Linked DNA regions of Pseudovibrio sp. Tun.PSC04-5.I4. The protein of the gene in region 1 interacts with the protein of each later gene in a pairwise test. Links are inferred from orthologs where the notes say so. Each region holds a gene or a part of one and is shown on either strand. Other genes may lie near its edges.

The links.
Region 2: the proteins of BLS62_RS12375 (region 1) and BLS62_RS13275 interact in binary tests that used the Escherichia coli proteins (3 or more experiments, as listed by UniProt). The link is inferred for Pseudovibrio sp. Tun.PSC04-5.I4 from one-to-one orthologs.

Annotation. Positions count from the first base shown.
Region 1 is NZ_FNLB01000006.1:1,578,081-1,581,333, reverse strand. What follows is about bases 225-3,149. They hold BLS62_RS12375 (two-component system sensor histidine kinase NtrB), read left to right. Parts: upstream 225-1,079; coding sequence 1,080-2,219; downstream 2,220-3,149. Other genes in these bases: ntrC (nitrogen regulation protein NR(I)), read left to right, coding at 2,224-3,149; dusB (tRNA dihydrouridine synthase DusB), read left to right, coding at 225-1,071. Outside these bases: more of dusB, read left to right, coding at 79-224; more of ntrC, read left to right, coding at 3,150-3,253.
Region 2 is NZ_FNLB01000006.1:1,765,364-1,768,567, forward strand. Bases 329-3,204 are described here. They hold BLS62_RS13275 (P-II family nitrogen regulator), read left to right. Parts: upstream 329-1,535; coding sequence 1,536-1,874; downstream 1,875-3,204. Other genes in these bases: BLS62_RS13265 (protein kinase domain-containing protein), read left to right, coding at 329-405; BLS62_RS13270 (VOC family protein), read right to left, coding at 740-1,189; glnA (type I glutamate--ammonia ligase), read left to right, coding at 1,995-3,204. In the rest of the region: more of BLS62_RS13265, read left to right, coding at 1-328. UniProt on the Escherichia coli protein: P-II indirectly controls the transcription of the glutamine synthetase gene (glnA). P-II prevents NR-II-catalyzed conversion of NR-I to NR-I-phosphate, the transcriptional activator of GlnA. When P-II is uridylylated to P-II-UMP, these events are reversed.

The DNA.
Region 1 (3,253 bases):
TTAGTTTGGTTAGAATATGTGCAACTTCACACGATGCTTATCAATTGTGCAATTGTTGGTCTTTAAGAAATATGCGTTATGCTTACGATAGGTAATATCCCCCTTAAAAACAAAGTCATCCTCGCTCCAATGTCCGGAATTTCGGATCTTCCGTTCCGTCGTGTTGCCTTGCAATACGGTGTTGGACTGGTGGTGAGCGAAATGGTTGCCAGTGAATCTCTGTGTTCCAGCCACCCTGAAGCGCTGATGCGTGCGGACGGTGAGGGGATTGATACTCACATCGTTCAGCTGGCGGGCAGAGAGACACGCTGGATGAGCAAAGGCGCTTCCATGGCGGAACAGGCCGGTGCGGATGTTATTGACATCAACATGGGGTGCCCTGCCAAAAAAGTGACCTCTGGCTATTCCGGATCTGCTTTGATGAAGAACCTGGACCATGCGATGACACTGGTTGAAGTGGCGCTGGACGCCGTTTCTGTTCCCGTCACCTTGAAAATGCGTCTTGGGTGGGATGAGAGTTCCATCAACGCACCGGAACTTGCCAAGCGCGCCGTTGATGCGGGGGTCAAGATGATCACCGTGCATGGGCGCACGCGTTCTCAGTTTTACAAGGGCAAAGCCGATTGGCGTGCCATCCGGCAAGTGCGTGATGTGATTGATGTGCCATTGGTTGCCAACGGGGATTGTTGCACCTTTGAGGATGCAGATGAGATGCTGGCCCAATCCGGTGCTGATCTGGTGATGGTTGGGCGCGGATCTTACGGGCGGCCATGGATGCCGGGGCATATTGCGCATTACCTTGAGACGGGTGAAAAACGGCCTGATCCGCATGGCGAGGAGCTGGCAGATCTGGTTGTTGGGCACTACGACGCCATGGTGGAGCATTATGGCTTTGAGATTGGTGTGAGATCCTTCCGCAAGCACATAGGCTGGTATCTGGAGGCCAATGGATCGCTGGCGGATGCGCCGCAAGGGTTCATGAGAGGTTTGATGACCAGTCTGGATAAGGACCATGTGAGGGGTGCCTTGCATGACTGGTTTATAAAAATACCAATGAGGAGTGCTGCTTAATGTTGGAGATGGGAGGAGACACTCTGACGAAAGCCGGTAACGCTCTGGCTGACGGTGTGCAGGGGCAATCGGTTTTGGACTCGCTGCCGCATCCTGTCATTGTTGTTGGTGATGACGATAAGATTATTGGGGCGAACAGCGCGGCGGAAGGTTTTCTTCATGCCAGCCTTTCTGTTCTGAAGCGCCGTGAAGTGTCATGGTTCGTCCCGTTTGGAAGCCCGCTGCTTTCGCTTATTGCGCAGGTGCGTGAGCGCGGCGGTCCGGTCAACGAATACAAGGTGGATATTGGCTCTCCGCGCATCGGGCAGGAGAAGCTGGTTGATATTCATGCCTCTCCCCTAAATGAGGCTCCAGGCGGTGTTGTATTGCTGTTTCAGGAGCGCAATATGGCGGAAAAACTGGACAAACAGCTGACCAGCCGCGGCGCGGCGCGTACCGTCACTGGCCTTGCTGCCATGCTGGCGCACGAGATTAAAAATCCGCTCTCCGGTATTCGCGGTGCAGCACAGCTGCTTGAGCAATCAGCCAGTGAAGAGGATCGCCAGCTCACCCGCCTTATTACAGATGAGACGGACCGGATTGTGAGGTTGGTTGATCGCATGGAAGTGTTTTCCGATGAGCGGCCAATCGATCGCGCCCCAGTGAATATCCATGTGGTTCTGGATCATGTGAAACGGGGGGCGATGAACGGCTTTGCCTCCGGTATCCGGATTGTTGAAGATTATGACCCCTCTTTGCCACCTGTTTTTGCCAACCGGGATCAGTTGGTGCAGGTGTTCATCAATCTCATCAAAAACGCTTGTGAGGCTTTGACTGGCGTACATGAACCGGAAATCGTTGTGTCTACAGCGTTCCGGCCCGGCGTTCGCCTCTCTGTGCCCGGCGCTCAGAAGCGGGTAAGTCTGCCGCTTGAGTTTTGTGTGCGCGATAACGGGCATGGTGTGCCGGAAGATTTACGACAACACCTTTTTGATCCCTTCATCACGACAAAAACGAACGGAACAGGTCTTGGACTGGCACTGGTTGCCAAAATCGTGGGAGACCATGGCGGCGTGGTGGAATGTGAGAGCGGCAATCGCGGCACCACGTTCCGCATATTAATGCCTGCCTTTACGGGGCCTGATATTAATTTTGGAATTGAGGACTAAGTGTATGCCGAGTGGAACTATTTTAGTTGCTGACGACGATTCTGCGATCCGTACCGTTCTCAATCAAGCTTTGTCTCGTGCTGGCTACACCGTACGCCTCACTTCTAACGCCACCACGCTGTGGCGCTGGGTGAGTAATGGGGAAGGGGATCTGGTGATCTCTGACGTTGTGATGCCCGATGAGAACGCATTTGATGTGTTGCCGCGCATTCGCAAGCTGCGCCCGGAATTGCCCGTCATCATCATGAGTGCGCAAAACACGTTCATGACGGCGATAAAAGCCTCTGAGCAAGGTGCCTATGAATATCTGCCCAAGCCGTTTGACCTGAAAGAGCTGATCAGCATTGTTGGCCGTGCACTGGCTGAACCTAAGGGGCGTAAGTTTGATATGGCCAGTGAGGGGAATGATAATATTCCGCTGATTGGTCGCTCTCCGGCGATGCAAGACATCTACCGCATACTTGCCCGTTTGATGCAGACGGATCTGACCGTCATGATCAACGGTGAGAGCGGGACGGGTAAAGAGCTGGTCGCCCGTGCGCTGCATGATTACGGGAAGCGTCGCAACGGCCCGTTTGTTGCTGTGAACATGGCTGCTATTCCCAAAGACTTGATTGAATCTGAGCTGTTCGGGCATGAGAAAGGCTCGTTCACCGGTGCTCAGGCGCGGTCATCTGGTCGGTTCGAGCAGGCGGATGGCGGGACGTTGCTGCTGGATGAAATTGGCGATATGCCGATGGAAGCGCAAACACGGTTGCTGCGCGTGCTTCAGCAGGGAGAGTACACCAGCGTTGGCGGGCGTACGCCGATCCAGACGGATGTGCGTATTGTAGCGGCAACGAACAAAGACCTGCGCCAGCTCATCAATCAGGGGCTGTTCCGTGAGGATTTGTATTTCCGTTTGAACGTGGTGCCGATCCGCCTCCCACCTTTGCGGGAACGGACCGAGGATATTCCAGATCTGGTGCGTCACTTCTTCTCCATCGCGGAGAGTGAGGGGCTGCCGTCCAAGCAAATGGAAGTGGCTGCGCTGG
Region 2 (3,204 bases), 190 kb from region 1 along the record:
CAGATGACCCGTCGGTCAGGTGAGCACGCTGAGAACCTCTTTGCAGCACAAAACCCCGGAGATGCAGCAGCCCTCTCCTATGCGATGCACTCGAAGCTGGAAGGCATAGAGCGCCGCGGTGAAGCACTTGAATATCAAGCTCTCAATCAAACAGATGATCCAGCTATTGCAGGCGCACTGGGCAACTTCGGTAAGGGCGGAGAAACAGCCTACGTTGAGTTTGTGAACCTCTCAACCCTATTGGACATAAGTGTCCGTGGCACAGCGGAAGAGCTCATCAACAGCAACTTCATCTCAGACCCATTGTGCCAACCTGATGAAGCCCGGCAAGTCATTTCAGGGCTCATGACCAAGATGGAAGAAGACAAAAAAATGGAAATGGCGGCCCCGATGAACCGCAGCTAATTCCTCAAAGACCCGCCCCATCACAAACAATAACTTAAGCCGGTTTTTACCGGCCTTTTTATTGGTCCCCATGATCAGTCATGTACAAACTGAAAAGATACCAAACGTATGGGAGCAGAACTTTACCGCGAGGTATTCTGAGGTAAAAATGCAACTAGGACATTGCATTCAGAATTACATGCACAACAGCAGCGCAGAGCTCTCAAGAACAAGAGGCTCCCCTAGCTTCATCACCCGCATAAAACAAAACTTGAAGGCTGCAAAAGCAGCCCTCATGCAGCCATAGCAAGCCAACCCCACTCGTTCGGCTGAATACAAATGCACCCTACCCGCTTTAGCGATTCGATTTAGGTGCAGGTTTCTCTTTCAAGCGCACTTCAGCACGGTCATCACTTGCAATAACCACATCCTGAGGCTGGGATAACTCAATCAAATTGCCATCCGGATCTCTGATATAGACGGAAAGCAATGGCGAGCTCGCACCTGTTCGATAAACAGGCCCCTCCACAATCGCAACAGCCGCTGCACCCAACCGGGCAATGGCCGCATCTAGGTTCTCAACAATGAAACAAAGATCAGCCGTTCCAGGCACCTGCAGCTGCGCCAAAGGCTCATGCTCCACATCAACAGGTTGCAGATTAATTTTCTGCTGCCCGAAATGAAGACCACGCCGGCCACCACCGAAAATGACTTCATCCATACCAAGCACGTCCTGATAAAAACGACTAGCACGGTCAACATCGTGAACAGTAAGAACCACATGGTCGAGACAAACCAACCTCATTACCCACTCCTTAGCTCTTGTTACAAACACAATAGCGTCAGCAGCCCCGCGCGACTACCTCCTAGATTCTAGCGAGATGAACAAATAGTAGTTTGCCTATTTTTTAACCATCATGAGTATCGATTAAGCAGCAGATATATTTCAGGACCAATGCTCCCTTACTAATTAAGGGGCAAACTGCCCGAATTAGTGGCTTTTTAAGAAAATTTCAAAACTGGCACGGTTTCTGCATTCATATTTCCGTAAGTTTTGAAGTACGAACTTTTTGCACACCTGCTAGTCACTTGCACGCGCATGCAAGGCCAGCGGACGAAGCAATACAAGACGAACTGGGAGTGTGACGACCATGAAGAAAATTGAGGCAATCATTAAGCCGTTCAAACTGGATGAAGTGAAAGAAGCACTTCAGGAAGTTGGTCTTCAGGGGATCACCGTTACTGAGGCAAAGGGGTTTGGTCGCCAAAAGGGCCATACCGAGCTCTACCGCGGCGCCGAATACGTAGTAGATTTTCTGCCGAAAGTGAAAGTCGAAATCGTACTCAACGATGACCTTGTCGAAAAAGCTGTCGAAGCCATCCGCGATGCCGCACAGACTGGTCGCATTGGTGATGGTAAGATTTTTGTTTCCAGCATAGAACAAGCCATTCGCATTCGGACCGGTGAGATCGGCGAAGACGCCGTATAATTTAAAATCTCCTTAGGGATAAACGAGGGCCACGCCATTGGGGGGACAATTCCACAAGGCTTGGGCTTCAAAATAACAACACGACGCCACTGGCGATTTTCACATGAGGAATTGGAAGTTATGACAACCTCCGCTGATATCTTGAAAGAAATTCAAGAAAAAGACGTTAAGTTCGTAGATCTTCGTTTTTCAGATCCACGCGGCAAGCTGCAGCACGTCACAATGGATATCTCCCAGGTACACGAAGACATGTTCGCTGAAGGCGTTGCATTTGATGGGTCATCCATCGGTGGCTGGAAAGCAATCAACGACTCCGACATGATGCTGATGCCAGATACAGAAACAGCTCATATCGATCCGTTCTTCGCTCAGTCCACTATGTCAATCTTCTGTGACGTTCTAGACCCAGTTTCCGGCGAAGGTTACAACCGTGACCCACGCATGACTGCCAAACGCGCAGAAGCCTATGTGAAAGCATGTGGCGCTGGCGATACTGTATTCGTTGGTCCAGAAGCGGAATTCTTCATCTTTGATGACGTTCGCTTTGCAGCTGACCCATACAACACCGGTTTCAAACTGGATTCTTCTGAACTGCCGTCCAACATGGACAGCGAATATGAGTCCGGCAACCTTGGTCACCGTCCACGCACCAAAGGCGGTTACTTCCCGGTTCCACCAATCGATAGTGCGCAGGACATCCGTTCTGAAATGCTCTCCGTTATGTCGGAAATGGGCGTTAAAGTTGAAAAGCACCACCACGAAGTGGCAGCAGCTCAGCATGAACTTGGTATGCAGTTCCAGACCCTGACAACGTGTGCCGATCATATGCAGATCTACAAATATGTAGTTCATCAGGTTGCACACGCCTACGGTAAGTCCGCGACCTTCATGCCTAAGCCAGTCTTTGGCGACAACGGCACCGGCATGCACTGTCACTTCTCCCTTTGGGAAGACGGCAAACCAAACTTTGCGGGCAACCAGTATGCAGACCTCTCCGAGAGCGCTCTGTACTTCATCGGTGGCATCCTTAAGCACGCAAAATCTTTGAACGCGTTCACCAACGCGTCCACAAACTCCTACAAGCGTCTGGTTCCAGGTTATGAGGCTCCAGTTCTTCTGGCGTACTCTTCCCGTAACCGTTCTGCATCTTGCCGTATTCCATTCTCTACCTCGCCAAAAGCCAAGCGCGTAGAAATTCGTTTCCCAGATCCTTCAGCGAACCCGTACCTGGCGTTCTCTGCACAGCTGATGGCCGGCCTTGATGGTATCAAGAACAAAATCCATCCTGGCGAACCAATGGACAAAAACCTGTACGACCTGCCACCAGAGG